One region of the Methylobacterium sp. WL64 genome, then DNA from elsewhere that is predicted to be linked to it. Evidence: predicted binding sites of a transcription regulator. Region 1 holds the regulator's gene; each other region holds the start of a gene.
What was found. The regulator LexA, encoded in region 1, represses DNA repair genes until DNA is damaged. The targets are predictions, from matches to a motif close to TGTTCNNNNTGTGTTCNG.

Region 1 (7,622 bases):
CTCCCTCGGCGGCCTTCTTCCGCGACCTCGCGGCGGCCTCGGAGATCCTGGTCGGCGAGCCGGCCGCGCGGGTCGAGCCGATCATCGCCGACGCCTACCGGACCGCCCTGTCGGACCGCCGCAAGTCGTTCATCCAGCAGAACGGCTGGTCCGCCTCCTGCTACACCGATCCCGGCAGCAGCGCGATGCGCACCCTGTGCTCGGTGGGGCGCATCCCGCCGCGCTGATCAATACTCGATCACGTCCTGAAGCGCGTAATGCTTCACGGTCTTCCGGTTGGCGATCAGCTCGTCCACGGTCGGCTCGCCCTTGAGGGCCCGGGCGATGGCGAGCTTCGTCGCCTCGTAGTTGGTGCGGTACAGGTCCTTGCGGTCGAGGTTGTCGTCCTCCGCGCAGCGCGGGTCGAGCCAGATCATGATGATCATGCACAGCTCGTCGAGACCGTCCTTGGGCAGCACGCCCTCGATGATGCAGTCCACGATCGCGTCGCCGGTGGCGGCCTGGACGACGCCGCCGAGCAGCTCGACATACTCGGCCGTGTGGATCGTCGCCTTGGTGGTCATCATCGTGGCGGGGCGCACGAGCTGGTTGAGGTCGCGCACCACGAACATCCGGGTGTGGCCCTGGACCTGCCCCATCATCGACGCGAAGGCCTGACCCACCGGCCCGCGGACCGAGCCGATCAAGACCTCGGGCATGGCGTCGGTGTACTGCCCGTCGGCGGCCAGGACGGTGGCCTCGCCGGTGCGGAACCAGATCTCTTGCATGTGTCGCGACTCCCCGTGTCAGGTCGCCCGGGGGAGACATCATCGAGGCGCCGGCGTCAATCGCTCCGGAGCAGGCCGACCCCGTCGAGGGCGCCGACCCCGGCGATCGCCACGGTCGGGCCGGCGCTCTTGAGGAACTCGGATCCGCGGGGCAGGGAAGTCGGGTGCGGCGCGACGCGGGAACAGTCCCGGGCCAGGGCCGTTCCGGCCGGAGCCTGCGGCGTTGTCTCGGGTCCGGCAGCCGGGAGGGATGTCATGACGGAGAGCACGGATCGGGGGGGCGGCTGGAGCCTCCAGGCGAGCGCCATGCCGGACGGGGTACGGCTCGAACTCGCCCTCGCCGACCTCGGCGGCGGCCCGGTCACCGCGGCGATCGTGCTGGACCGGGCGGAGGCCCGGGCCTTCGCCCGCGCCCTGCTGGCGGCGGCCGGCGATGCGGCCGAGCGCACCTTCCCCAAGCCGGGCGCCTGACCGGGCGGGCTCGGGGCCGGCGCGGGCGGCTCAGATCATTGTTGGATGAAGCCCGGATTGCGGCCCGGCAGGCGCGGCACCACCGTGCCCCGCTTCTCGATCGGCGCGTCGCAGGCGTAGGTGAATTCGCTCTTCTGCGGATCGAACACCGTCTCGCCGGTGATCCGGCAATCCTCCCGCACGGTCTCGTCGAGATAGGCGCGGGCGGCGGTGCGGAAGCGCTTCACCCGGGTCGCGGCCGGATCGGGATCGATCCGCACCTCGCTGAGATTGCAGCCGGTGTACTCGCGCAGGGCGTTCGAGACGACGAGCATCCGGCGCACCTGCCGGTTGTCGTAGACCTCGTAGGGCTCCTTGCAGCCGATGGTGACCACCTGCGGGGTGAGCGCCACGTAGTTGCGCGAGATATACGAGAACCCGGTGGTGCAGCCGGCCAGCGCCAAGCCGACGGCCCCGGCACCGATGGGCAGAAGAGCCGCGCGTCGCATCCTCGTCATCCCAAGCCCAATTCCAGCCCAGTCTCGAAGCCGCCGGGACGATCCGCCTGCCCCGCCGACCGGGTCAAGCACCTCGGCGCATTGAAACGGCGCCGCTTGCCCAGTCAATTCGTTTGTCGCCCGAGATGCCGTTCCAGGCGTCCGCGACCGGTCATCGCCCGACTCGGCGGTGGACGGCGCGCGTGACAGGCTTTGTTGCTGCGCCAGGGCGGCGGAACGATCCGACCGGGTGGCGGCGCCGTCAGTCCTCGAAGACGTCCCCGACCAGCCGGCGCACGAACTGGAACGCCTCCGTCGCCCCCGCGGCGACGCGTTGCTCCCCGGTCTCCCGGAGTTCGACCCGGTCGAGGGCGGCCGTGAAAAGCCGCCAATGCAACCCGCGTCCTTCGGGATGTCCGGCAAGATGGCGCGCACCGTGGGTTTCCGACAGGCCGAGCGCCCGGGCCTCCTTGAGCAGGATGGCCGCCCCGAGATTCGAGCCCTCGGCGACGTAGAGCCAGCCCAATCCCTGCGCCGGTTCGATCGTCCCGAAATGTTCCTCGGACGCGCCGTCAGGGACGGGCGCTCCGACATCGCGCAGATCCTGCTGGATCAGGGGCAGTCGGCGCCTGCCGTCGAGATCGGGCAGGACATGGGCGAACGCGCCATCGCGATAGACTCGATCGACGACCGCATGGAACCTGTACTGGATCTGGAGGAACAGCGCGTAGCGCTCCAGGCTCGCGAACGGCTTTGCCGCCATGATGCGCCGGTCGAGCTGATCATGGGCGGCCGCGGTCGCCACTCTCAGGCGCTTCACGCGGCTGCAGGTCTCGGCGATGTCGGATGATGCGGCGTCCATGCGATCTATGTCTGTCGTCCGGGCAAGGTGCCGTGGGCAGACGTGAGCGGCCCGCCGCGCCACTCTGACCGTCCCAGCCTATGGACCATTCCGGCGATTCAGGTCACCAAGGCTGGCCCGGGATCGTGCCGATCCTGCCAGACCGGTTCTGCCATGGCGGCGCGACCGCGTCACGGCACACAACGGCCGCATCCGCACATCGCCGATCGATCAAGCTCAGCCGATCACGCTTGCGGAACACTTGCGGAACGTTTAACGTGTTCGTGATTTGTTTCCGCGACCGCATCGATGCGGTCCTCCAAGCCGCGAGTCCCCCGTCGATGCTCACGCGCAAGCAGCTGGACCTCCTGCGTTTCATCCAGAGCCGCATGCAGGAATGTGGCGTCCCGCCCTCGTTCGACGAGATGAAGGACGCCCTCGATCTGAAGTCCAAATCGGGCATCCACCGGCTGATCACGGCCCTCGAGGAGCGCGGCTTCCTGCGCCGCCTGCCGAACCGGGCGCGCGCCATCGAGGTGATCCGCATCCCCGAGAGCCTGTCCCAGGCGGCTGCTCCACCTGCGGAGCCCCGCCGCTTCACCCCGAGCGTGGTCGAGGGCGGGAAGTCCAAGCTGCCGGCGCAGCCGGCGACCGCCCGGATGATCGACGACGGCGGCCGCGCCATCTCGATCCCCGTGATGGGCCGGATCGCGGCCGGTACGCCGGTCTCGGCGATCCAGAACCAGAGCCACGCCATCACCATGTCGCCGGACTTCCTGGCCGGCGGCGAGCATTACGCTCTCGAGGTCCGCGGCGACTCGATGGTCGATGCCGGCATCCTGGACGGTGACCTCGTGGTGATCCGCAAGCAGGATACGGCCAATACCGGCGACATCATCGTGGCGCTGATCGACGACGAGGAGGCGACGCTCAAGCGGCTCCGCCGCCGGGGCTCCTCGATCGCCCTGGAGGCCGCCAACCCGGCCTACGAGACCCGCGTGCTCGGGCCCGACCGGGTCCAGATCCAGGGGCGGCTCGTCAGCCTCGTCCGCCGCTACTGAAGGGGTTCGGCCGGCGCGTCGCCAGGCGCGGCCTCGGAACCGGCGACGTCGGCCTCGGCCGGGATCGGCTCGGAGGGTGTTACCACTTTCGGTTGTGGGACAGGCGATGGCCGCGAAGCCGGTGATGCCCGCCAAGGCACGGTACGGCCCGTGTCGCGGGTATAGCGTGCCGTGAAGCCATCCCGGTCGGCCCGGAGTGCGACGGCGCCTCGTTCGGCGAGCACCCGGCGGTCGATCACCAGCGGCCCCGTGCAGGTGGGCGGCGCCGCGAGCCGCGAGATCAGCAGGGCCGCCCGGGCGCAGTCCTCCGTGAAGGCGCGCCGGTCGCGGACCAGGGCGACGGCGCGGCCGTCCGGCAGGCTTGCGGTGCAGCCGAGCCGGTCGCACCGTCCGACAGCCGACGAAGCCTGGATCACCGCCTTCGCCGATCGCCCGTCGCCATCCGCTTTCAGCCACTGCTCCATCACGAAGGCCGAAGGATTGCCGAGGGCCCACAGGACTCCGTCCGGTCCACGCACGGCCGCACCACCGCCCTGCCGGTCGACGTACAGGTCGAATCGCTCCGGAACGACGGCGAGGCCGAGCCCGAGCAGGGCGGGCGGCAGGGCCAGCCAGCGCAGTCGCGATACCGGCAGCGTCGCCAGCAGCAGCCCGGCCGCCAGCAGCATCAGCGCGCCGGTGCCGAAGGCCGGCAGCACCAGGACGGCCCGATTGAAGCCGGCGATCAATTCGGAGATCGCCAGCATGCCGCCCACCGCCTGTCCCATCAGCCACCAGATCGGCCGGTCCAGGGCGAAGGGATAGGCCAGGATCCCGATCACCGCCGCCGGCATCACGACCAGGGAGACCAGCGGCAGGGTAAGGGCGTTGCCGATCAGCCCGAACGGCTGGACCGTCTGGAAATGGTAGGTCGCGAACGGCGCCGTCGCGACCTGTGCCACCAGGGTCGTCGCGAGGGTGCCTGTCACGGCCGAGAGGCCGGTGCCGACGAACCGCTCGATCCGCCCCGCCCCGGGACGCTGGAACAGGCGTCCGTCGATCAGCCGCGCGCAGGCGATCAGCCCGGCCACCGCCCCGAACGACATCTGGAAGCTCGGTCCGAGCAGGCCCTCGGGTTCCCGCGCCAATGCTATCAGGGCGGCCAGCGCGAGGTTGCGCATGGACAGCGCCGGCCGGTCGACCAGGATCGCGCCGAGCATGATCAGCGTCATGATCAGCGAGCGCTCGGCGGCGATGTCCCAGCCCGAGAACGCGCAATAGGCGGTGACGCCCAGCATCGCGAACCCGGCGGCGATCTTCTTGATCGGCCAGACCAGCGCGCAATACGGCACCAGCGCCAAGACGGCCCGCACCAGCCAGAACACCACGCCGGCGGCCAGCACCATGTGGAGGCCCGAGATGGAAACGACGTGATAGATGCCCGCCGCCCGGAGCGCATCGTTGGCGGCCGGTCCGATCAGGCCGCGCTTGCCCGTGACCAGGGCCGCCGCCACGGCCCCCGCTTGCCCGCCCTCGGCCTGCGCGATCCGGCGTGTCAGCGCGTTGCGGGCCTCGTCCAGCAAGGCTGCCAGTCGCAGGCGCAGAGGTGGCGGGGTGGGCGGCTCTCGAACCGTGATCGCCCCGATCAGCGAGCCTACCGCGCCGAGTCCCTGAAAGTAGGCATCCCGGGCGAAATCGTAGCCGCCCGGTCGTGCCGCCTCGGGCGGCGGCAGCAACCTTGCCGTCGCGGCGATGAAGTCCCCGGGCCGCAGGGATGGCGCCTTCCGGAACGAGACCCGCACCCGAAGCGGCCTCAAAGCGGGTTCGAGCCCGGCGAAGCTCTCGACCCTGATCACCAGCCGGGCGCCGACCTCGCGCTCGTCCAGCCCCTCGATCATCCCGGTCAGCGGCCCGATTGTAGTGCGGGTGAGGATCGGCGCCGCCACCTGCGAGACCCGCCAGGTCGCCGCCGCGAAGCCCAGGAAGCCGGCTGTCAGCGCCAGGCAAAGGGCGAGTGCCCCCGGCCGCGCACCCAGGAACGGCGCCGGCGCGAGGGCGAGCGCCGCTCCTGCCAAGGGGGCGGCGAGGAACGGCGTCCCGTCGGCACACCCGAAGAAGACCAGGATCCCGGCGCCGAACGCCACCGCCAGCCACGGGAACAGGCGGCGCTGCTCGACCTCCCGGGTGAGCCCATCGGCGAGCCAGCCGCGGAGCGCCGGCATCGACACCGGGCGCGTGCCGGCCAGCGCCACCGCGCCGCCCGCCAGCCTCGCGCCGATCCGCCGCATCCGCCCCGCCCCGTGCCGGACGACTCAAGTCCCGGCCGGGGATTCTTAACGCACCCGTCGGCCCGTGCTACAGCGGACGCTTCGTGCTACGGGCGCCACGCCGTGCGACGGGCGCCGCCCTGACGCCCTGCACCGCCCCATCGCCCTTCGCCCCCGAACATATCGGCCCGATGTCCTCAGCCGTCGTCACGCGCTTCGCCCCCTCGCCCACCGGATACCTCCATATCGGCGGTGCCCGCACGGCGCTGTTCAATTGGCTGTACGCCCGCCACACCGGCGGCAAGATGCTGCTGCGCATCGAGGATACCGACCGGGAACGCTCGACCAAGGGCGCGATCGACGCGATCCTCGACGGCCTGTCCTGGCTCGGCCTCGATTGGGACGGGGACGTGGTCTTCCAGTTCGCCCGCGCCGAGCGCCATCGCGCGGTCGCCGAGGAGCTGCTGGCCGCCGGCCGCGCCTACCATTGCTACGCCTCCGCGGAGGAACTGACGCAGATGCGGGAGACCGCCCGAGCCGAGGGCCGGGCCCCGCGCTACGACGGGCGGTGGCGCGATCGCGACCCGTCCGAGGCTCCTGCCGGGGTCAGGCCGGTGATCCGGCTGCGCGCGCCCATCGAGGGCGAGACGGTGGTCGAGGATGCCGTGCAGGGGCGGGTGACCTGGGCCAACCGCGATCTCGACGACCTCGTCCTGCTGCGCTCGGACGGGACGCCGACCTACATGCTCGCCGTCGTGGTCGACGACCACGACATGGGCGTCACCCAGGTCATCCGCGGCGACGACCACCTCACCAACGCGGCCCGGCAGAGCCAGATCTTCTCTGCGCTCGGCTGGGACATTCCCAGGATGGCCCATATCCCGCTGATCCACGGCGCCGACGGGGCGAAGCTGTCGAAGCGCCACGGGGCGCTCGGGGTCGAGGCCTACCGCGACCTCGGCTACCTGCCGGAGGCGCTGCGCAACTACCTTGTGCGACTGGGCTGGAGCCACGGCGACCAGGAGGTGTTCTCCACCGACGAGATGATCACGGCCTTCGATCTCCGCGCAGTGGGGCGCTCGGCGGCGCGGTTCGACTTCGCCAAGCTCGCCAACCTCAACGGACTCTACATCCGAGGCAGCGCCGATGCGGATCTGGTCGCCGCGCTCGAGACGATCCTGCCGAACGTCGGCCCGGAGCGCGGCCTCCCGGCGACGCTCCAGCCAGCCCTCAAGGACCAGCTGATCCAGGCCATGCCGGGCCTGAAAGAGCGGGCCAAGACACTGATCGAACTGCTCGACAGCGCCTATTACCTCACCGCCCAGCGTCCCCTGGTGCTCGACGACAAGGCCCGGACGCTCCTGTCCGACGAGGGCCGGGCGCGTCTGGCTGGGGTGCTGCCGGATCTCCAGTCGCTGCCCGAGTGGAGCGCGGCGGCGACCGAGGGTGCGGTGCGTCAGTATGCGGAGACAGCCGGGTGCAAGCTTGGGCAGGTGGCCCAGCCCCTGCGGGCCGCACTCACCGGCCGCACCACCTCCCCGCCCCTGTTCGACGTGATGGCGGTGCTCGGACGATCCGAGACCCTGGCGCGCCTCGCCGATCAGGTGCCGCAGGGCTGAGCGGGCGGGAAGGAACTGCGCGCCTCGGCCCGGATTTCGCTTGGTACCGGATTTTGCTTGGCGATGGCGGTCGGTTGTCACCGACCCCGTTGCTGCTGCACTGCCGTTTGGGTAACCCATGGCCTGTGAGCACCCGCAACA
Region 2 (7,622 bases), on a different contig from region 1:
GTGCTGTGGCCTCGGCACTGCGTCCAGGGCAGCCTGGGCGCGGGCTTCGCGCCGGGGCTGGCCACCGACCGGGCGAGCCTGGTGGTCCGCAAGGGCCTGGACCCCCGGGTCGACAGCTATTCGGCGTTCCTGGAGGCCGACCGCATCACCCGCACTGGGCTCGCCGGCGCGCTGGCGGAACGCGGCATCACCCGCGTCGTCCTGTGCGGCCTCGCGACCGATTTCTGCGTGCTCTGGAGCGCGCTGGATGCCCGCGACGCGGGCTTCGAGGTCCAGGTGGTGGAGGATGCCGTGCGCGGGATCGACGTGGACGGCTCGCTCGCTCGGGCCTGGGCCCGGATGGAGGCGGCCGGCGTGCGCCGGATCGGGTCGGCCGAGATCGCGTAGCGCGCCATCCCGGCGGCTGGCTGTCGGCGCGTGGGGGATCGGCGGGGGATCGAGAGGCGAACCGCCGCACGGCGACCGCGCGACCGCCCCCGTCTCGACGCGTTGGACTGGCACCAGCCAACAGGAGCCAGCATGTCAGGCAAGCACCCGAAGACCGATACGCCCACGGACGCCGACCTCAAGGGCAATCCCGGGATCGGCACCTCGAAGGGCATGACCGGCGCCGACCCTGAAGATCTGGAGGCGGATTCCACCTTCGAGGGCGACGTCGAGAACGAGACCAAACCCGACGGCGGCATCGACCCGAACCACCGCCCGCGCAAGAACGCCTAATTCCAGACGCCTGATCCGAGAAGCCTGATCCGAGAAGCCCGCTGACGCCCATGGCCCGGGCCATGGGCGTCAGCGGGCGCGGGTCGGCGCCTTCGGGCGCTGCGGCACGGCGGTCCCATCGGTGAGGAAGCCGGCGCCCGGGCCGCCCGAGGACACGTAGAGCTGCGGCGGGCTCGCGCTGTAGCCCCGCAGCAGGATCGCGTTGGCGGCCCTGAAGGACGCGGTGCTGTCGGCGCGGGCGGCACCCACCGGGACGCCGAGCAGCAGGGCGGTCGCCAGGGCCAGGGAGATCGATTTCGACATTGGGACGGGACCTTTTGGTTCGTGAGGTGGCGGGCAACGCCGGCCGCACCGGATCGGTCCTATCTGTGGTTGATAAGTCGCACCTGACGTGTGCCGCCGCACAGCCCACGCGACCGCGCTCCATCGACCGGCCGAGGCGGATCAGAGCCCGAGCCCGAGCTGCAGCGGCTCTTCCTTCTCCCCCTGCTCGAAGCTCGAGAGCGCGATCCCGATCAGCCGCGCGCTGCGCCGGAGGGGAAACAGGCCGGAGAGCAGTTCCAGCCCGATCCGCTCCAGGGCGGCCCGGTCGACCACCGGGGCGGGGAGGGACCTCGCCCGGGTGACCTGGGCGAAATCCGAGAACTTCAGCTTCAGGGTCACGGTCCGGGCCCGCATCCCCTTGGCCTCGGCCCCGCCCCAGACCTTGTCGAACAGGGGCGCGAGCCGCTCGGCCAGGATCGTGAAGGCGGCCGTATCCTCCGAGAAGGTGGTCTCCGCCCCGATCGACTTGCGCACCCGGTGGGCGCGGACCGGCCGCATGTCGAGCCCGCGGGCGACCGCGTGATAATAGGCCCCGGCCGACCCGAAGGTCTCGCGCAGGCGGTCCGGATCCCAGGCGCGCAGGTCGGCCCCGGTCTCGATGCCGAGCCGCTTCATCTTCGCTTCGGTGACCGGGCCGACGCCGTGGAACCGGCCGATCGGCAGGGCGGCGACGAAATCCGGCCCCATGGACGGGGTAATGACGAACAGGGCGTCAGGCTTCCTGAAGTCGGAGGCGACCTTGGCCAGGAACTTGTTGTACGAGACCCCGGCCGAGGCGACGAGGCCGGTGCGCTCCAGGATCTCGGCCCGGATCGCCTTGGCGACCGCGGTCGCGGTCGGAAGGCCCAGCAGGTTCTCGGTGACGTCGAGATAGGCCTCGTCCAGGGCGACCGGCTCGATCACCGGCGTGTGCCGGGCGAACACCGCCCGGATCTCCTCTGAGACCGCCCGGTAGACCTCGAAGCGCGGCTTGACGAACAGCAGGTCCGGGCAGAGCCGCCGGGCGGTGGCCGACGGCATGGCCGAGCGCACGCCGAACCGCCGCGCCTCGTAGCTCGCCGCCATCACCACGCCGCGCTCCCGGGAGCCGCCCACGGCGAGCGGCAGCCCGCGCAAGACGGGATCGTCGCGCTGCTCCACGGAGGCGTAGAACGCGTCCATGTCGATATGGATGATCTTGCGGAGCGCGACCTCCGGATCCATCGCAGCCTCGGGGTCCGGACTGAAGTTCCTGCTATGTTCCAGACATGCCAGACCGGACGCCCGGGTCAACCGCTCCGATCCGACGGCGCACAGGGGATTGCGCGCAATCCGGGACCATCAGGTCACGGTGCCGTAGAGGTCGTAGGCGTCGGCCCGGTCGATCTTCACGGTGACGATGTCGCCGGAGCGCACCGGGCGCCGGAACGCGGCGTGGACGTTGCCGTCGATCTCGGGGGCGTCGGCCTTCGACCGGCCCTTGGCGATCCCGCCCTCGACGGAATCGACGATCATGGCCAGCCGCTTGCCGACCTTGGCCCGCTGGAGCCGCAGCGAGATCGCGTTCTGCGTCTCCATGAACCGGCGCTTGCGCTCGGCCTTCAGCTCCGGCGGCACGAGGTCGCCCAGGGCGTTGGCGGTGGCGCCGGCCACGGGCTCGTACTCGAAGCAGCCGACGCGCTCGAGCCTGGCCTCCTGCAGCCAGGCCAGCAGCTCCTCGAACTCGGCCTCGGTCTCACCCGGGAAGCCGACGATGAAGGTCGAGCGGATCGCGAGGTCCGGGCAAGTCTGCCGCCAGCTGCGGATCCGGTCGAGCTGGCGCTCCTGGTTGCCGGGCCGGCGCATCCGCTTGAGCACGGAGGGGCTGGCGTGCTGGAGCGGCATGTCGAGGTAGGGAAGCACCTTGCCCTCGGCCATCAGCGGGATGACCTCGTCCACGTGCGGGTAGGGGTAGACGTAGTGCAGCCGCACCCAGGCCCCGAGCTCGCCGAGCTCCTTGGTCAGGTCGTAGAACTTCGCCCGCACGCTCCGGTCGCGCCACGGGCTCTCGGCGTAGCGGATGTCGACCCCGTAGGCGCTGGTATCCTGCGAGACGACCAGCAGCTCCTTCACGCCGGCCTTGACCAGCTTCTCGGCCTCCCGCAACACGTCGCCGGCCGGGCGGCTGACGAGATTCCCGCGCAAGCTCGGGATGATGCAGAAGCTGCAGCGGTTGCTGCAGCCTTCCGAGATCTTCAGGTAGGCGTAGTGGCGCGGGGTGAGCTTGATCCCCTGCGGCGGGACGAGATCGAGGAACGGGTCGTGGGCCGGAGGCACCGCCTCGTGGACCGCCGCCACCACGGATTCGTAGGCCTGCGGCCCGGTCACGGCGAGCAGGTCCGGGTATTTCGCGCGGATCTCTTCCGGCTGCGCGCCCATGCAGCCGGTGACGATCACCCGGCCGTTCTCGGCCATGGCCTCGCCGATCGCCGAAAGCGATTCCGCCTTGGCCGAATCCAGGAACCCGCAGGTGTTGACGATCACCACGTCCGCCCCGTCGTGGCGGCGGGCCAGCTCGTAGCCCTCGGCGCGCAGGTGCGTGAGGATCCGCTCGGAATCGACGAGCGCCTTGGGGCAGCCGAGCGAGACGAACGAGATTTTCGGGGCGGCCCCGGGGACGGCGTCCCGGGGGGCGGGCGTGGCGGTTGCGGTCATGGTCGCATTCGGAAGACGGGTCGGACGCCACCCTCGCGTGCGGCCGGTGGATCGGGTCGCACGGCGCGCGAGGACAGGCATTCGGGATCGCGCCCCTATAGCGGTTCTGACGCGCTCGCGCGAGACCGGCCGCCGCAGGGGTACCCGGCCCCGCGCGGGAGGCTCGGCGCAGGAGGTACGGCACATCGCCGAAACTTGGCTGTTCGCAGGGCTTTGCCGGCGGCTCCTGAGATCCCACATCAGGTGCGGCCCGCCGTCTCCCGAACCCGGGACGGACCCCGACCGCCCGCGACGGGTGGGGCCTTGCGCGGAACTGCCGCTTTCCCCGCGGCATCGCCTGTGCAACGGCAGCGTGCGGGGCGCGTGCCCTCAGGACATCAGCCCGAACCCGGTCATGTGGACCCAAGAGATCTGGACCCGAGAGATCCCCTTCGTCGATCCCGTCGCGGCGGCCGCCCGGCTGCGGCCCCTGCCGGATCTCGCCTTCCTCGACAGCGCCATGCGGCACGACGCGCTGGGGCGGCACTCGATCGTGGCCGCCGACCCGTTCGCGCGGTTCCGGTTCCGGGATGGGCGCGCGACGCTGGACGGGCGCCCGGTGTCGGGCGGCCCGTTCGCTGCGCTGCGGGCCTGCCTCGCCCCCTACCGGGTCGAGCCCGATCCGGACACCCCGTTCCCGGGCGGGGCGATCGGCTATCTCGCGTATGATCTCGGCGCGCAGCTGGAGCGGGTCGCAGCCCCGGCCCGGCGGGCGGGGCTCACCGACGACATCGCGGTCAACCTCTACGACACGGTGCTGGTGATCGACCACGCCGCGGGGACGTGCCGGCTCGTCGCCACGGGATTTCCCGAGACCGAGCCGGCCGCCCGGCAGGCCCGCGCCGAGGCGCGGCTCGCCGCCTTCACCGACCGGCTCGGCACCGCGACCGAGCCCGAGGAGGCACCGCCCCAACCCGCAAAAAACCTCGCGTGGCACTCGAACTTCGACCGGCAAACCTATGAAGAGGCTGTCGAAAAGGTCCGCGCCTATATCCGGGCGGGCGATATCTACCAGGCCAACATCGCCCAGCGCTTCAGTGCCGACCTGCCGACGGGCTTCGACCGGTTCGCGCTCTACCGGCGCCTGCGCGCCACCAATCCGGCGACCTTCGGGGCCTATCTGGAACTGGCCGGGCTGACCGTCGCGTCGTCCTCCCCGGAGCGCTTCATCCGGCTCGACGGCCGGCACGTCGAGACCCGGCCGATCAAGGGCACCGCCCGCCGGCTCGACGACCCGGAGGCCGACCGGGCCGCCGCCAAGGCGCTCCTGGCCTCGGTCAAGGAGCGGGCCGAGAACGTCATGATCGTCGACCTGCTGCGCAACGACCTGTCCCGGGTCTGCGCGCCAGGCAGCGTCGCCGTACCCACCCTGTGCGGGCTGGAGACCTACGCCAACGTCCACCACCTGGTCTCGGTGGTGACTGGGACCTTGCGCGATGGGCTCGACGCCCTCGACCTGCTGGAGGGCACCTTCCCCGGGGGCTCGATCACCGGCGCCCCGAAGATCCGCGCCATGGACATCATCACCGAGATCGAGGGCGACGCCCGGGAGCTCTATTGCGGCGCCATCGGGCGGATCGGCTTCGACGGCGCGCTCGACACTGCGATCGCGATCCGCACCGTGTTCATGGACGAGACCCGGGCGGTCCTGCAGGCCGGCGGCGGCGTGACCCTGCTGTCGGAGCCGGGCCCGGAATACGACGAGACGCTCGCCAAGGCCGCCCGGGTGTTCGAGGCCTTCGCATGATCCTCGTCCTCGACAACTACGATTCCTTCGTCTTCAATGTCGTCCGCTACCTGGAGGAGCTGGGCGAAGAGGTCCGGGTGGTGCGCAGCGATGCGGTCGACGTCGCCGGCATCCGGGCGCTCGCCCCGGATGCCCTTGTGGTGTCGCCGGGCCCCTGCACCCCCGCGGAGGCCGGCATCTCGCTGCCGGCGATCCGCGACCTGTCCGGCGCGGTGCCGATCCTCGGGGTCTGCCTCGGCCACCAGGCGATCGGCGCCGCGTTCGGCGGCACGGTGGAGCGCGCGCAGCGCCCCCTGCACGGGCAGGCGACCCCGATCGCGCACCGGGGCGAGCGGCTGTTCTCCGGACTGCCCGCGCCGATGCCGGTCGGGCGCTACCACTCGCTGGTGGTCACCCCGGGCCCGGACATGGACAAGCACCTCTCGGTCGACGCGGTCTCGCAGGAGGGCGAGGTGATGGCGCTCTCGCACCGGACCCACCCGACCTACGGCATCCAGTTCCACCCGGAATCGGTGCTGACCGAGGGCGGCCACGCCCTGTTCGCCAATTTTCTGGGACTCGCCCGCGCCTGGCGCGACGAGCGGGGCCACCGGGGCAGGGGCGACGATGCTGTGGCGTGACGGGACGATCGTCCCGGGGACGCAGGCGTCCCTGGACCACACCGACCGCGGCCTGACGCTCGGCGACGGCCTGTTCGACACGGCGCTCGCCCTGGGCGGCCGGGTGGCCTTCGAGGAGGCCCATATCGCCCGGCTCGTCGCCGGGGCGGAGACCCTCGGGATCCCCGCCGAGGCGGACCGGATCCGCGCCGCCATGCGGGCGCTCGCCGGGCAGGGGAATGACAAAGGTAGGGGGGACGACGACCGGCTGGCGATCCGCACCACCCTCACCCGCGGCTCCGGCCCACGCGGGCTGAAGCCGCCGGAGGATCCGCATCCGACCCTGTTCGCCACCGCGGCGCCGAGCGCGAAGGGCGCGGCCTTCGCGCGCCTGCGGTTGTGGCCGACGGGGATCGCACGCAACGACACCACCCCGGCCGCCCGGCTCAAGACCCTGGGCTATCTGGACGCCGTGCTGGCCGCACGCGAGGCCGCCGCTTCGGGCTTCGACGAAGCGCTGTTCTGCAACACAGGCGGCCGCGTCGCCTGTGCGGGCACCGGCAATCTGTTCGCCCTGTTCGGCGACACGCTGATCACGCCGCCGCTGGCCGACGGCGTGCTCCCCGGGATCGTCCGTGCGGAGGTGCTGGGGCTGGCAGGGGCGTGCGGATTGCGCCCGGAGGAGGGCTCGCTGAGCCTGCCCGCGTTCCTCCGCGCCGAGGCCGTGTTCGTCACGAACTCCCTGCGGCTGCTCGCCCCCGTGACCGCGATCGGCGCGACCGGCTTCGCCAGCGCGGAACACCCGGCCGTGGCCCGGCTGACGGCGGCGCTCCGAACCGCAATCGCCCGCGCCTGCGGCGTCGCGGAAGACCGGGTAGGATGAGCGAGCCGAGGCCTGAGGCCTGGCGGCGCCGGCTGCGCTACGGGCTGGCCCTAGTCTATGCCGGGATCGGGATCGTCCACCTCTTGGCCGCCGACGCGATGCTGCCGCTGATGCCGGACTGGGTGCCGGCGCCGCGGTTGGTGATCCTGGCCACCGGCCTGTGCGAGATCGCCGGGGCGATCGGGCTTCAGACCCGGTCGCTGCGCCGGGCGGCCGCGATCGGGCTCGCCGTCTACGCGGTCTGCGTCTACCCGGCCAACCTGAAGCACGCCTTCGCGGCCGTCCACGTCGAGGGCATCCCGGATTCCTGGTGGTACCACGGACCCCGGCTGGCGTTTCAGCCGGTCTTCGTCTGGGCGGCGCTCTGGGCCGGCGGTCTGATCGACTGGCCATTCGGCGCGCGCCGGCGCTGAGGCGCCGGCCGGTCGATCCCCGGGCGGCCCGGCATTCGTCGCGCCCCCAGGACAGGACGGCGAGCAATCCCTGAGAAACCGTGATCACAGGATCCCCGGATCGCAGGCTCACGGCAGGCTTTGATCCCGGGATCACTGCGGATAGACTGCGGTGCGGTCGCCGCACGCGCTGGAACATCGCGTCGCACGGCCCCGATACGGGCGAACTGCATGACCAAGCGCCG
Region 3 (7,622 bases), on a different contig from region 1:
GCCTTCGTCCTCTCGGGACTGCCCGGCATCAAGGTCCTGGCGCAGAAGGACGAGCAGTTCGAGCGCCGCAGCCGATGGGTGCATTTTCCCGACGTGAACATCGACACGCAGCGAGAGCTGGTGACCAATATCCTCGTGAAGCTCTCGGAAGCGGCCGGCCTCGGCCTCGGTGCGATGACGGAAACCGACATGCCGGAGCGCATCGCGCACGCGGCCAACAACCGGTACGGCCGGATCTGCCAACTCGTCGCCGCGGCCATCCACCAGGCGCTCCGCGCCAAGAAGACCCAGACGGAACTGCTGCGCGGCCACTTCGCCCTTGCCTACGCCAACAGCTCCCGTGCCCGCGACGACAACCGGATGAACATCTTCATGGTGGACGCCTGGCAAGGCCTCGAACCGGGGGCCTTCCTCGATGCCGAGAAGCGCAAGGGCGAGGAAGCCGACGCATGACGGACGGGATGGACATCACCCCGCTCGAATGGTGCCGGCCACCCAAGCCCCGGGAGCCCGCCGGAGGGTACGCGTCGAGGCTGGCCGCCCTGAACCGCATCGAGCTTTGGGAACTGGCGTCCGCCTACGGTCTCTCGGCGCAGGCGATCAATGCCGGCCACGACACGGCGGTACGGGCCGTGGCGCGGTTCGCAGGACTCGACCATGACCAGGAAGGGGCGATGGACAGGGCCACCCCACGCCTCCGTGGACGCCTGGATGCGGAGCTTTCCGGCCAGAGGCTCGTCCATGGCGGCATCCACACGAGGTTCTTCCGGTACTGCCCCCACTGCCTCGCGGCGGATCTCGAAACCGGTCCTTCCGATATCCCGGTGGCGGCACGTCCCTGGCTCCGCCTCGAATGGCTCGTCGAACAGGTCCGCTCCTGTCCGGAGCACGGTGTCTTCCTGGAGCAGAGCAATCGCACCGAGCCCGGGCAGGTCCTGGATTTCGCCCGAACGGTTTCCACCGAGATCCTGCCTCACCTCGCCCGCCTGAGGTCGGAGTCCGTTCCCGCAAGTCCCAACTTGTTCGAGGACTGGGTGATGCGTCGCCTGACATCCCGGGACGGCGCTGCGTCATGGCTCGACGCCATGCCCGTGCATGCCGCCATCTCCACCTGCGAGGGCCTCGGCGTCTCCGCCATCCACGATGCAGGTGTGTCGATGCGGAGGCTCACCCTCAAGGACTGGTCCGACATCTCCCTGGAAGGGTTCCGCATCGCGTCCGGCGGCAGGGAGAACGTGGATGCTTTGCTCGGCGGCCTGGTAGAGAAGGCCCGGGCGCGCGGTCGCGTCGGGTTGAGGGAGACCTACGGCTACCTGATCCTGAGCCTCGGGCGCAGCGTGACGGACCCGGCCTTCACGCCCATCAGGGACGCGGTGAGGGAGCACGCGTTCGCCCACCTTCCCCTGGAAGCCGGGATCCAGGTGCTGGGCGAGACCTTGGACCGGAAGCGCGTGCACACCGTGTTCTCGGCAGCGGTGGCGTCCAACACGACGTGGCCGACCATGAGGAAGATGATGGCGCGCCATGGCCTCGGACCGTCGCCCGACCCGGCGGAGGCCAAGGGTCGCTCACGCGCCGCGGTCGACGTCGACGGGATTTCCAGCCTGATCGCGGATCATGCCGGATTGATCGGCAGTACCGAGGTGCTGGCGCGCATCGGCATCACCCGGAAGCATCTCCTCGAACTCGTCGCCCGAGGGCTCGTCCCGACCCTAGCCGGTCCCGACAAGGCCGCCCGTGCCAAGAACCGCTTCCGCCCGGCGGACATCGACGCGTTCATGGAAAGCCTCTTCGCCGGGGCGGTGGAGGTCGAGGTCCCGAACGCCCGCCAGGTCCCGCTCGGCGCGGCACGGGCAAGCGCAGCCGCGAGCATCGGCGACCTGTTCGACGCCGTCGTCGGCGGACGCCTGGCCTGGAAGGGCCGCTTGCGCGGAGGACGCCGCTTCACCGACCTGCTCGTGGATGCGGACGAGGTCATGCGCCTGATGCGGACCAAGGCGCCGAAGGCCGGGCTCCAGAAGAACGAGGTCGAGTCGGTCGTCCCGGGATTGCGGAAGGAGGTCGTGGTCGCCCTCATCGCGACGGGGCAACTGTCCGTGGCGGAGGAGTTCTGCCCACGGAACCGCCGGCGCATCCCGGTCGTCACCCGCGAGAGCGTGGATGCCTTCCGGGACAGGTACGTGACCGTCGCCGAGGTGGGCAAGGTCATGGATGTCCCGTCGCGCATGGCGCTGCGCATCCTCAGGCAGGCCGGGCGGAAGGCCGCCTTCGACGTCGACACCGCGAAGGCCTGGATCTTCGCGCGCTCCGACGTCCTCGGCCCCGGCTGGCCGGGCATCGCCTGACCGTCGGGGCGCCGACGATGCCGGTCGGACCCGACTACATCATGCCGGGGGCGGTCGGCATGAAGTCGGCCCAGGTGCCGTCGTCGACCGAGAACTGCGTCCGGCCGAGCGCCATGGCGATGTGGCAGGCGATGACCAGGCGGGTGCGCGTCTCGTGGTCGGCTTCGGCGACGTTGTCCGCGTTGAGCGGCTCGTCACCCGAGATGACGTGCCGGAGATACGCCAGGCGGCCCTCGGCCTGCTCGACCGTGTAGCCCTCTCGGGCGAGCTTCGCCCGGGTGTCCGGAAGGTCGTCGGGGTCGACCGGGATCTCGATGTCGTCGATCACGAAGTACAGCATCGGGCTGTCGTTCCCGGCCACGGGCACCTTCTCGCGCTCGACGCAGAGGGACAGCTGCCTGATGGCGCTCTCCAGCGCTTCACGCCGCGTCTTGACGGGGACCGCATTGCCCATGAGCGCGGGCACGCCGAACGGAAGGTTCTTGAACGCCAAGTCGGCATTCCAGCCCCGGGCGACCTCGTAGACGTGGACGCCAGCCACGTTGGAGATCCGCCAGTGCGGGGATGAGGTCGCCGACTGCATCGTCACGTGGTGCTCGACCGCCTCGCTCGCATCGACGAGCCGGCCCTTCAGGGCATCGAGAAGGGTGGCCGCGCGTCGCCGGTTGGGCCTGCTTCCGTGATCGTAGTCCATCGGTCCATCCTCGCACGACGCCCCGGGGCGCCCGCTCGAATGTCATCCCGAGGCTTGCAAGCCACAAACCGAGGCCCTCGGTTTTGCCGCATCACGCCGATGGGGAAACGGAACTCTGGCTCTGCAATGACCAGAACTATGCGACGAAAACCGCGGTCTCCCTCCGAGGAGAAAACACAACTTTGAGACGCGGTGCAGGCGCCATCGTGACCCGGGGCCCGGCCGCAAGGTCGGGCCCTTCTGCGTTTCAGGACCACCGAGGCCCGGTGCGACAGGGGCGACAGGAACACCCGTCGCCGCCGGCGCCTTTCACGGTCGGCGCCCGGATGGCTCGGCCGCGCCGGAGCGATCCCGATGCGCAAGATCCGACTGATCACGTCCCGTCTGCTGCTGCCGCTGACTGTCCTGTCCCTGTCCGGACTCCCGGCTCCGGCTCAGGATGCCAGCGTGATCGGCACCAAGACGGTGCTGCCCGGGACCGGGCCGGGCACCTCCACCAGCGGGGAGGGCGGCGGCCGGCTGATGACGGCGGCCAGCGCCGAGGCCGCGGCCAGGCGCCAGGGCCTCAAGCCGGCGGCGTTCCTGGCCTCCAAGATGATCGGCGTGACGGTCCGCAACGCGGCCGGCGACAATGTCGGCACCATCGACGACCTGCTGATCGCCGATGGCGGTGCCCTGAAGGCGGTCGTGCTGGATGTCGGCGGCCCGCTGGGCCTCGGCAGCAAACGGATCGCCGTGGAGCCCGGCGCCCTCGTGCTGCGTCCGGGCGGGGAGCGGTTCTCGGCCGTTCTCAACATGAGCACCGACACCGTCGCGGCCGCCCAGCCCTTCGATCCGGCCAAGGCCATGGCGTCGGAGTAGCCTCGCCGGCAATCGCTTGACGCGGACGCGATCCAGGCGCTTCGACCCGAAAGCGGTCTGCAAGTCCGTCAGTGCGACCGTCGCGAAGCAACCCAGTGTCGCGCGCGATCCCCAGGTATCGCGACCCCCAGGTGTCGCGTTTCCCCGAATCGCTTCGCTGCGGCCACGCTGACGAAGCGTCGTTTTACGGCCGCCGTGTCGCCTCAGATATCCAGATCGACCCCGTCGGCGAAGGCGGCGCGCTCGCTGATGAAGGCGAAGCGGGCTTCGGGCTTGTTGCCCATCAGGCGCTCCACCGTATCGCCGGTGGATTCCCGGGCCTCCTCGAGGATCGCGACGCGCAGGAGCGTGCGCTTCTTCGGATCCATGGTGGTGTCCTTGAGCTGGGCCGGCATCATCTCGCCCAGGCCCTTGAAGCGCCCGATCTCGACCTTGCCGCTCTTGAACACCGTTTTGGTGATCCGCTCCCGGTCGGCGTCGTCCCGCGCATACACGACCTTCGAGCCCTGCTGCAGCCGGTAGAGCGGCGGGATCGCCAGGTAGAGGTGGCCGCGATCGATCAGCTTCGGCATCTGCCGGTAGAAGAACGTGATCAGCAGCGATGCGATGTGGGCGCCGTCCACGTCGGCGTCCGTCATGATGATCACCTTGTCGTAGCGCAGGTCCGCCTCACGGAAGGCCGCGCCGGTGCCGCAGCCGAGTGCCAGGGTGAGGTCCGAGATCAGCTGGTTGGCCCCGAGCTTGTCCCGGGAGGCCGAGGCGACGTTGAGGATCTTGCCGCGCAGGGGCAGGATCGCCTGGGTCGTCCGGTCCCGGGCCTGCTTGGCCGAGCCGCCGGCGGAATCGCCCTCGACGATGAAGATCTCGGAGTTGGCCGTTCCGGCGGCCGAGCAGTCGGCCAGCTTGCCGGGCAGGCGCAGCTTGCGGGTCGCGCTCTTGCGGGCGACCTCCTTCTCCTGGCGCCGGCGCAACCGCTCCTCGGCCCGGTCGATCACCCAGTCCAGCAGCTTGTTGGCCTGGGCCGGGGAGGCCGCCAGCCAATGGTCGAAGGCGTCCCGCACCGCCGTCTCGACGATCCGCTGCGCCTCGACGGTGGCCAGCTTGTCCTTGGTCTGGCCCTGGAATTCCGGCTCGCGGATGAACACCGACATCATCGACGCGCAGGTCGCCATGACGTCGTCGGTGGTCACGGCCGTCATGCGCTTGGCCTGGTTCACGCGCTCGGCGTGCTCGCGCAGGCCCCGCAGCAGCGCGACCCGCAGGCCGGCCTCGTGGGTGCCGCCCTCCGGCGTCGGGATGGTGTTGCAGTAGGAATGCGAGAAGCCGTCCTCGGCGACCATCCAGGCCACCGCCCATTCGAGCGAGCCGTGGGAGCCGGGCTTGGTCACCTTGCCGGTGAACATCGCGTCGGTGACCAGGTCCTTGCCCTCGATGTCCCGGGCCAGGTAGTCGCGCAACCCGTCCGGGAACCGGTGCACCGCCTCGGCCGGTACGCCCTCCAGCCCTTCGAGCAGGGCGGGGGCGCAGCGCCAGCGGATCTCGACGCCGCCGAACAGGTAGGCCTTGGAGCGCGCCATCTTGAACAGGCGGCGCGGGTCGAACTTCAGGGAGCCGAAGATCTCGGCATCGGGGTGGAACCGCACCCGGGTGCCGCGCCGGTTCTGGACTCGTCCGACGAGTTCGAGGGCCCCCTGCGCGTGGCCGCGCGAAAAGGTCTGGCGGTAGAGGGTCTGGTTGCGGGCGACCTCGACTTCGAGGAGGTCGGACAGGGCGTTCACCACCGAGATGCCGACGCCGTGCAGGCCGCCGGAGGTCTCGTAGACCTTCGAGTCGAACTTACCGCCCGCATGCAGCGTCGTCATGATGACTTCAAGCGCCGATTTGCCGGGGAATTTCGGGTGCGGGTCCACCGGGATGCCGCGGCCGTTATCGGTGATCACCAGGGAGCCGGATTCCTCCAGCTCGACCTCGATGAAGCTGGCATGGCCGGCCACCGCCTCGTCCATGGAATTGTCGATCACCTCGGCGAAGAGGTGGTGCAGCGCCCGCTCGTCGGTGCCGCCGATATACATGCCGGGCCGGCGCCGGACCGGCTCCAGGCCCTCCAGCACCTCGATGTCGGAAGCCGTGTAGCCGGCCTCCGGCTCGGCCGCCGCGATGGCCGGGACCGAGGCCGATTTCGCCAGCCGCCGCCGCGGCTCCGCCGGACGCGGGGCAGGGGGCTTGCCGCCAGGCCCGAACAGGTCGCGCGCCGGATCGCTCACGCGCGGCCTCCGCGCGCGCGGCGCGTCGGCCGGCTCGGCGTCGGGCGGACGGGCCTTTGGCGATCGGACCTGGGATCGTGCAGCATGCGCCTTCATCCCCGCATGATAGCGGAACAAAACAGAAACATCCAGAGGGTCCGGTGCGTCGCCGGACCGCCCCACCATCGCATGCTGCGCCGCCGCGAGCGAGGGCCGCGGCCGGCGCGGCGCGAAGGCGCCGTCATCGCCACGTTGCACAATCGTGGGTTAACGGTTTCTCCGCCGCCGCCCGGATCGGAACCGGGCGGCTCCGACCGCGTTCTGTCGGAAAAGAACTTGGCCGTGGTCCGGGAGCCGCCGTCGATGAGCAACGCCGCGATCGAGGCCCGCCGCCTCACCCTGATCCGCTTCGAGCGAGCCGCCGGCACCGTATTCGGGTGCGAGGACGATGCGCCCTCGGTCGTTCCGCAGGCCCGCATCCTCGTGAACGGCCTGACCATCGCGTTGGCGACCGTCGCGACCGCGTTGGCGGCCACGATCACCTACCTGGCCTGAACGCGACGAACTGCGACGCTTTCTTCGCGGTTAGCGGGTCCGGCGCTCAGCCGGCCCCGGATTTCTTCGCCGTCGTCTTCTTGGCCGCTGGCTTCTTCGCGGCCGTCTTCTTCACCGCCGGCTTCTTCTCGCCCGCCGCCGCGCGCGCCGGCGCCTTCCGGGCCGAGCTGCGCTTGGCCGGCTTGCCGCCGCCCGACGCCCGCTTGGCGTTCACCAGCGCGATCCCCTCATCGAGGGTCAGCGCCTCGGAATTCATCGTCTTCGGCAGCGTCGCGTTGACTTCGCCATCGGTGACGTAGGGGCCGTACTTGCCGGCCTTGACCACGAGGTCCCGCCCACTCGTCTCGTCCTTGCCGAGCGGGCGGCCCGGATCCGCGGCAGCCCGGCCGCGGCCACCGCCCTGCTCCTTGGCGACGATCAGGTCGATGGCGCGGTTGGCGCCGATCTCCAGCACGTCGTCGTCCTTGCCGAGGTTGGCGTACATCTTCCCGTGCTGCACGTACGGACCGAACCGGCCGAGATTGGCCAGGATCGGTTCGCCGGTCTCGGGGTGGCGCGCCACCTCGCGGGGCAGCGCCAGCAGCGCCAGGGCCTTGTCGAGGCCGACCTCGGACGGCGAGAGCCCCTTGGGCAGCGACGAGCGCTTCGGCTTCGCGGCGTCCTTCTCGGTGGAGGCTTCGCCGAGCTGCACGAACGGCCCGAAACGCCCGTCCCGGATCGTCACCGGCATCCCGGTCACCGGATCGTCGCCCAGCACCCGGACGCCCGGCTGGCCACCCTCGCCCGAGGAGCCGTCGCCGTCGCCGTCGATCCCCGAGGCCGAGAGCTGACGGGTGTACTTGCACTCCGGATAGTTCGAGCAGCCGATGAAGGCGCCGAACTTGCCGAGCTTCAACGAGAGCTGGCCGGTGCCGCAGACCGTGC
Region 4 (7,622 bases), on a different contig from region 1:
ACCTGCGCCTCAACGACCCGCTGGCGGTGGACCGGGTCGCCCGGACCTTCCCGAAGCTGCCGATCGTGTGCTGCCACGGGTTCTACCCGCACGTGGCCGAGATGGTGACCGTGGCCTTCCGCAACGAGAACGTCTTCGTCTCCCCGGACATGTACACGTTCGCGCCCGGCGGCGGCCTCTACGTGGAGGCGGCGAACGGCTTCATGAAGGACCAGTTCCTGTTCGGCTCCTCGTTCCCGTTCCGGGCGATGGGCCAGGGCGTCGCGGATTTCCGCGCGCTCGGCCTGTCGGAGGACGCCCTGGACGCCGCCCTCTGGCGCAACGCCAACCGCCTGCTCGGGCTCGGCCTGGCCGAGGCTTAGTCCCGGGTTTCCAAAGGGCTCAGCCCTTTGGCTGGGTTCAGGGGCGAAGCCCTTGAAAACAGCGGGCTCCGCCCGCACCCGCAAAAGGTCTCAACCCTTTTGAATCCGGGACTTTGCCGTCAGGCGGCCCGGACGTTGGCCAAGAAATCGCCGACGGCGCCGCGCAGGGCGCTGGCCTGCCGGGCCAGGTCGCTGGCGGCGTCGAGCACCTGGGACGAGCCGTGGCTGGCCGTGCCGGCCGCCTCGCCCACGCCGGCGATGGTGCCCGAGACCGCGCGGGTATCCTGCGAGGTCTGGCCGGTGGTGCGGGCGATCTCGGCGGTGGCCGCGCCCTGCTGCTCGACCATGGCGGCGATCTCGGCCCCGATCCGGGCGAGGGTGCGGATCACCTCGGTGATGCCGCCGATCGAGCGGACGGAGGCCTCGGTGGACCCGGTGATCTCGGCGACCTTGGCGGCGATCTCCTCGGTCGCCCGGGCGGTCTGGCCGGCGAGGTTCTTGACCTCGGCGGCCACCACCGCGAAGCCCCGGCCCGCCTCGCCGGCCCGGGCCGCCTCGATGGTGGCGTTGAGGGCGAGCAGGTTGGTCTGGCCGGCGATGTCCGAGATCATCGCGACGATCTCCCCGATGCTCCCGGCGGCCTGGGCGAGGCGGCGGACCTCCCCGGCCATGCCGTCCGCGTCCCGGGTCGCCGAGGCCGCGAGGTCGGCCGAGGCTCTGACCTGCACGCCGATCTCCCGGACCGAGGCCGTGAGCTCCTCGGTGGCCGCCGCCACGGTGTCGGCCGAGCGGGCGGCCGAATCCGCGGCGCCGGCCACCGCCCGGCTGAGGTCGGTGGTGTCCTGCGCGGCCCGGGCCATGCCGTGGGCGGAGGCCTCCAGCTGCTCGGCGGCGGCCGAGACCGCCGCGACGATGCCTCCGACCTGCCCCTCGAAGCTGTCGGCGAGGCTCAGGGCGGCGGCGCGCTGCGCGGCGGCATTCTCGGCGGCGAGGCGCTGCTGCGCGGCCCGGGCGAGCCGGCGCTCGGCGACGCTGTCGCGGAACGTCACCGCGGCGTCGGCGATCGCCCGCACCTCGCGCGGGCCCCCCGCCGGGATGGCCAGGTCGGCGCCCGGCCCGTCGTGTCCCTCGCCCCGCCCGATCGCCGTCAGCACCCGGGCCATCCGGACCAGGGGCCGCGCGATGGCCGTGCCGAGCCAGAACGCGAAGCCGACCGAGAGCGCGAACAGGGCGAGCCCGCCCGCGATCCAGACCGTCAGCATCCGGTCGGCCCGGGCCCGCACCGCGCCGGCGGCGGCCACCAGGTCGGCGGTCAGCCGGTCCTCGACGCCTTTGAGGGCGTCGATGCGCTGGGTGGCGAGCCGGAACCAGGCCGGCGCGTCGCGGAAGGCGAGGGTCGTGCCCGGCATCGTCTCCTGCGCGGCGCTGCGCAGGCGTGCCACCTCCCGCGCCGGCTCGGTCGCCTCCGCGGCGTCCAGCAGCGCGGCCTGACCCTCGACGGCCCCGGCCCGGAACAGGGCGCCGTAGGTCGCCTGATCGGCCGAGAGCGTGGTGAGCCGGCGCGCGGCGGGGAGGTCCAGGCTGCCGGAGGCGAACACCGCCGAGGCGGCGGCCCGCTCCTGGCCGGCGGCCTCCTTCAGCGCCAGGAACGCCGCGTAGGCGTTGGCCCGGGCCGCGATGCCGGCCTCGTCGATCACGCCGCCCATCGCCCGGACCACGCCCAGCCCCTCGCCGATCAGGCCGGTGTAGAAGCCCGTCGCCTGCGGCGCGGTGAGGCCCAGGGCATCGACCGCCCGGCGCTGGGCCGCGAGCCCGGTGAGCCCCTGCGCGAAGCCCTCGGCGCGTGCCGCGAAGGCGGGGCCGAAGCCGGTCGCGGCCGCCATCGCGTCGGGGAGCCCGGCCAAAGCCGCGTCGGTGCGGCTGCGCTGGGCCGCGAGTTCCGGCCCGAACTGCGCCCCCCTGGCGCCCAGGAACAGGCTGGAGGCGCCGCGCTCGCGCTGGGCCTCGTGGACGAAGGCGCTGATCCGCGAGGCGAGGCCGACGAGGGTCTCGACCCGGTCCATCTCGGCCCGCCGCGCCCATTGGTCGGACACCGCCCACCCGGCCGCCCCCGCGAAGGCAAGGCAGGGCGCGAGCGCCACCGCGAGGATGCGCGCGCGGAGTGAGGAGAGGACGGCCATCGGAACCCGGAATCCTGCAACGTTCGCCGGAATCATCCGGGACGGTTATAAAAACACCGTTAGGGTGGAGGGGTTTGGCCCGGCCTGCAATGCACAATCAGGCGGCAGTCCCGACGGTCGGTGCCGCCTCGGCAAGCCGTTCGGCCTCAAGCCGTTCGGGATCATGCAAATCGGCCTCATGCAAATCGGCATGCAGGTCGCCCCAGACCTTGAGCGCGTGGATGACCGGCTCCAGGGTCCGCCCCCGCTCGGTCAGACTGTACTCCACCTTCGGGGGCACCTCGGCGTAGACCTTCCGGGCGATCAGGCCGTCCGCCTCCATCTCGCGCAGCTGGTTCGTGAGCATGCGCTGCGTCACGCTCGCCAGCCGCCGGCGGATCTCGTTGAAGCGCAGGGTCCCCTCTAGCAGGTGGTAGAGGATCACGCCCTTCCACTTGCCGTCGATGAGCCGGAGGGTGGCCTCGACGGCGCAGCCGGGGCTGCAGTTGCCGCTATGGTGTCGGGTGCGGGGCATGGCGGGATCCCAAGGCGATCGTCGGGCGGTATCATTCTCGGCACTATCGGCGTTTTATGTGCGTACTTGCGCGCCGTGAAGGCGGACGGCATCTCCGTGCGGGTCAGTCGGAGGAGATTGCGATGCGCGCCGTCGGGTACAGAAAATCCCTGCCGATCACCGAGGCCGAGGCCCTGGTCGATTGCGACCTGCCCCGGCCCGATCCCGGCCCCCGCGACCTGCTGGTGAAGGTCGAGGCGGTCTCGGTGAACCCGGTCGACACCAAGGTCCGGGTGCGGGCCGAGCCCGAGGCCGGCGGGGTCAAGGTCCTGGGCTGGGACGCCGCCGGCACCGTTCTGGCCACGGGTGCCGAGGCCGAGGGCTTCTCGGTCGGAGACGCGGTGTTCTACGCGGGCGACCTCACCCGGCCGGGGACCAACGCCGAATTCCATTGCGTCGATGCGCGCATCGTCGGGCACAAGCCCGCCGGCCTCGACTGGGCGCAGGCCGCCGCCCTGCCGCTCACCGCGATCACCGCCTGGGAGGCCCTGTTCGACCGGCTCGACGCCAAGAAACCGGTGCCGGGCGCCGCCCCGGCGATCCTGATCGTCGGCGGGGCGGGCGGCGTCGGCTCGGTGGCGATCCAGCTCGCCCGGCAGCTCACCGACCTCACCGTGATCGCCACCGCGTCCCGGCCGGAGACGGCGGCCTGGTGCCGGGATCTCGGCGCCCACCACGTGGTCGATCATGCCAAGCCGCTCTCCGCCGAGGTGGCGGCCCTGGGCCTCGGCGCGCCGGGCCTCGTGTTCTCGACCACCAACACCGACGCGCATCTCGCCGAGATCGCGACGCTGATCGCCCCGCAGGGCCGGTTCGCCCTGATCGACGATCCCGCGCAGCTCGACGTGGCGCTGCTCAAGCGCAAGAGCCTGTCGCTGCACTGGGAGTTCATGTTCACCCGCTCGATGTTCGGCACCTCCGATATCGCCGCCCAGGGCGCGCTCCTCGACGAGGTCGCCCGGCTGGTGGATGCGGGGCGCCTGCGCACGACCCTGGGCGAGCATTACGGGCGGATCGACGCCCGGAACCTGCGGCGGGCGCACGCGCTGATCGAGAGCGGGCGCGCCAAGGGCAAGATCGTGCTCGAAGGCTTTGCGTCGTGAGGCGGGCGCCATGACCGGGACAGGCACCGGAATCTTCGACGTGGCGGCGCTCGCGGCGGCGCTGCCCGACAGCGCGCGGACGCTCCTGGTCGACACCTACCTGACCGACCGGGCGGCGGCGAGCGCCCGGGTGTTCCGGGTCTACCGCCCGACCCCGCCGCACTATCACGCCACCTGCGACGAGTACCTGTACTGCCTGTCGGGACGCGGCACCGTCTGGCTGGGTGACCCCGCGAACCTCACACCGTTCGGCCCCGGCCAGCTCTTGTTCTTCGAGACGGGCACGGTGCACGCGATGCCGGAGATCGCCCCGGGCGAGCCGGTGACGTTCCTGTCGATCGACACCCCGCGGCGGGCCCCCACCGACATCATCTTCGTGAACCCCGAGGACGGCACCCCCGCCACCTTCATGGCGCGCAACGCCGACGCGTGAAGTCCCGGATCCAAAAGGTCCCGGACCTTTTGCGGGTGCAGGGCAGCGCCCTGCTGTCGGGGCCTGCCCCGACACCCCGCCAAAGGGCCGCAGGCCCTTTGGAAATCCCGTCTTTTCGGCCGCGAAACGACAGGCTTCCGGCGAGCGGTTGCCGGCGTACGCGTTTCGTTCTAGCAATGGCGTTGCATGTCGGGCCTGCGTCCCGCCGGCCTCACCTTGCCGTCGACCGCTCCGGGCTCGACATGAGCGGGTGCGGCGGCTGACCCGCGCGCAAAGCCAGCCCCGACCGCGTCGACGCCTCGAAAGACCGCCGCCCTCATGGCCAAAGCCCAAGCCGGAACCCGAGTCGGACCCCGCGTCGGCGCCAGCAAGGCCGCCCCCAAACCGTCTCCCGTGAAGGCGTCGTCCGCCAAAGCGCCGGCCGAGGCGGTTCCGGCCGAGCCTGAGCGGACGAACAAGCCCGCGCGTACGAAGAAGGCCGAGGCCCCCGCCCCCGTCCGCCTGGGCAGCAGCCGGAGCGCGGCCGCGGAGGCCGCCGTCGACGCCAAGCTGGAGGCCCTGTTCGACGCCGCGCCGCCGAGCGCCGCCGACCGGCGGGTGATCACGGTCCGGGGCGCCCGGGAGCACAACCTCAAGAACGTCGACCTGACGATCCCCCGGGACAAGCTCGTGGTGTTCACCGGGCTGTCGGGCTCGGGCAAGTCGTCGCTCGCCTTCGACACGATCTACGCCGAGGGGCAGCGCCGCTACGTCGAATCGCTCTCGGCCTATGCCCGCCAGTTCCTGGAGATGATGTCCAAGCCCGATGTCGACCAGATCGACGGGCTGTCGCCGGCGATCTCCATCGAGCAGAAGACCACCTCCAAGAACCCCCGGTCCACCGTCGGGACGGTGACCGAGATCTACGACTACATGCGCCTGCTCTGGGCGCGGGTCGGCATCCCCTACTCCCCGGCCACCGGCCTGCCGATCGAGAGCCAGACCGTCCAGCAGATGGTCGACCGGGTGCTGGAGCTGCCGGAGAAGAGCCGGCTGTACCTGCTCGCCCCGGTGGTCCGCGGCCGGAAGGGCGAGTACCGCAAGGAAATCGCCGAGTACCAAAAGAAAGGGTTTCAGCGGCTGCGGGTCGACGGCGAATATTACGCGATCGACGACGCGCCCAAGCTCGACAAGAAGTTCAAGCACGACATCGACGTGGTCGTCGACCGGATCGTGGTGCGGCCCGACATCGCCGCGCGGCTGGCCGATTCGTTCGAGACCGCGCTGGAGCTCGCCGACGGCATCAGCGAGATCGTGTTCGCCGACGCGCCGGAGGGCGAGGAGCCCCGGACGATCACGTTCTCGTCGCGTTTCGCCTGTCCCGTCTCGGGCTTCACCATCGCGGAGATCGAGCCGCGGCTGTTCTCGTTCAACAACCCGTTCGGCGCCTGCCCGACCTGCGGCGGCATCGGCCACGAGATGCGGATCGACCCCGAACTGGTGATCTCGGACCCTGCGCTCAGCTTGAAGCGCGGCGCGGTCGGCCCCTGGGCGAAATCGACCTCGCCCTATTACGGCCAGACGCTGGACGCGCTGGCGGAGCATTACGGCTTCAAGACGAGCGTGGCCTGGCAGAGCCTGCCGGAGGCGGCCCGCGCCGTCGTGCTGTACGGCTCCGGCAAGCAGGCGATCCGCTTCGCCTACGACGACGGCCTGCGCAAGTATGCGGTCAACAAGCCGTTCGAGGGCGTGATCCCGAACCTGGAGCGCCGCTACAAGGAGAGCGAGTCCGACGCGGTGCGGGAGGAAATCGGCCGGTTCATGAGCGAGACGCCCTGCGCGTCCTGCGGCGGCAAGCGGCTGAAGCCCGAGGCGCTGGCCGTGAAGGTCGCCATGGCCGATATCGGCGACGTGACGGCGCTGTCCGTTTCGGAAGCCCATCGCTGGTTCTCCGAATTGCCGGAGAAGCTGACGGCCAAGCAAAACGAGATCGCGGTCAGAATTCTCAAAGAAATCCGCGACCGGCTCAGCTTCCTGGTGGATGTCGGCCTCGAATACCTGACGCTGGCCCGCGGCTCCGGCTCCCTGTCGGGGGGCGAAAGCCAGCGCATCCGGCTGGCCTCGCAGATCGGCTCCGGGCTCACCGGCGTGCTCTACGTGCTGGACGAGCCCTCGATCGGGCTGCACCAGCGCGACAACGAGCGGCTGCTCGGCACGCTCAAGCGCCTGCGCGACCTCGGCAACTCGGTGATCGTGGTCGAGCACGACGAGGACGCGATCCTGCAGGCCGACTACGTGGTCGATGTCGGCCCGGGGGCGGGCATCCATGGCGGCGAGATCATCGCCCAGGGCACCCCCGCCGAGGTGCTGGCCAACCCGGCCTCGCTCACGGCCAAGTACCTCACCGGCGCGATGGCGGTCCGCACCCCGGCCGCGCGGCGCAAGAGCCGGAAGGGCAAGCTCGGGGTGTTCGGCGCCCGGGGCAACAACCTCAAGGACGTGGATATCGAGGTGCCGCTCGGCACCTTCACGTGCATCACCGGCGTCTCGGGCGGCGGCAAGTCCACCCTGGTGATCGACACCCTGTACAAGGCCGTCGCAAAGAAGCTGAACGGGGCGCTGGAGCACCCGGCCCCGTACGACAGGCTCGAGGGGCTGGAGCATCTCGACAAGGTCATCGACATCGACCAGTCGCCGATCGGCCGGACGCCGCGCTCGAACCCCGCCACCTATATCGGCGCCTTCACGCCGATCCGCGACTGGTTCGCGGGCCTGCCCGAGGCCAAGGCCCGGGGCTACCAGCCGGGGCGCTTCTCGTTCAACGTGAAGGGCGGGCGCTGCGAGGCCTGCTCGGGCGACGGCGTCATCAAGATCGAGATGCACTTCCTGCCGGACGTCTACGTCACCTGCGACGTATGCAAGGGCAAGCGCTACGACCGCGAGACCCTGGAGGTGAAGTACCGCGGCAAGTCCATCGCCGACGTGCTCGATTCCACCGTCGAGGAGGCGGCC

Region 2: a site for LexA is predicted at 2,271-2,288, ahead of dinB (DNA polymerase IV). Genes of this name have one in related genera too.
Region 3: a site for LexA is predicted at 6,274-6,291, ahead of parE (DNA topoisomerase IV subunit B). Genes of this name have one in related genera too.
Region 4: a site for LexA is predicted at 4,787-4,804, ahead of uvrA (excinuclease ABC subunit UvrA). Genes of this name have one in related genera too.

The regions. Positions count from the first base shown of each region.
Region 1 covers NZ_VRVA01000069.1:2,201-9,822, forward strand. The annotation lists gene FV242_RS22560 (hypothetical protein) at 1-227, shown strand, start outside; gene fae (formaldehyde-activating enzyme) at 228-767, opposite strand; gene FV242_RS22570 (hypothetical protein) at 824-1,024, opposite strand; gene FV242_RS22575 (hypothetical protein) at 1,023-1,238, shown strand; gene FV242_RS22580 (hypothetical protein) at 1,274-1,726, opposite strand; gene FV242_RS22585 (biliverdin-producing heme oxygenase) at 1,977-2,576, opposite strand; gene lexA (transcriptional repressor LexA) at 2,897-3,616, shown strand; gene FV242_RS22595 (ComEC/Rec2 family competence protein) at 3,610-5,883, opposite strand; gene gltX (glutamate--tRNA ligase) at 6,054-7,481, shown strand.
Region 2 covers NZ_VRVA01000138.1:2,093-9,714, reverse strand. The annotation lists gene pncA (bifunctional nicotinamidase/pyrazinamidase) at 1-387, shown strand, start outside; gene FV242_RS29420 (hypothetical protein) at 520-720, shown strand; gene FV242_RS29415 (hypothetical protein) at 790-1,023, opposite strand; gene dinB (DNA polymerase IV) at 1,165-2,247, opposite strand; gene rimO (30S ribosomal protein S12 methylthiotransferase RimO) at 2,365-3,717, opposite strand; gene pabB (aminodeoxychorismate synthase component I) at 4,112-5,503, shown strand; gene FV242_RS29395 (aminodeoxychorismate/anthranilate synthase component II) at 5,500-6,123, shown strand; gene FV242_RS29390 (aminotransferase class IV) at 6,110-6,985, shown strand; gene FV242_RS29385 (DoxX family protein) at 6,982-7,398, shown strand; gene FV242_RS29380 (hypothetical protein) at 7,609-7,622, shown strand, end outside.
Region 3 covers NZ_VRVA01000030.1:19,335-26,956, reverse strand. The annotation lists gene FV242_RS34565 (ATP-binding protein) at 1-453, shown strand, start outside; gene FV242_RS15000 (TniQ family protein) at 450-2,345, shown strand; gene FV242_RS14995 (hypothetical protein) at 2,380-3,039, opposite strand; gene FV242_RS14990 (PRC-barrel domain-containing protein) at 3,394-3,900, shown strand; gene parE (DNA topoisomerase IV subunit B) at 4,104-6,164, opposite strand; gene FV242_RS35485 (hypothetical protein) at 6,333-6,698, shown strand; gene topA (type I DNA topoisomerase) at 6,745-7,622, opposite strand, start outside.
Region 4 covers NZ_VRVA01000056.1:14,970-22,591, reverse strand. The annotation lists gene FV242_RS20485 (amidohydrolase family protein) at 1-362, shown strand, start outside; gene FV242_RS20480 (methyl-accepting chemotaxis protein) at 482-2,542, opposite strand; gene FV242_RS20475 (helix-turn-helix domain-containing protein) at 2,640-3,056, opposite strand; gene FV242_RS20470 (zinc-binding alcohol dehydrogenase family protein) at 3,179-4,198, shown strand; gene FV242_RS20465 (cupin domain-containing protein) at 4,209-4,631, shown strand; gene uvrA (excinuclease ABC subunit UvrA) at 4,950-7,622, shown strand, end outside.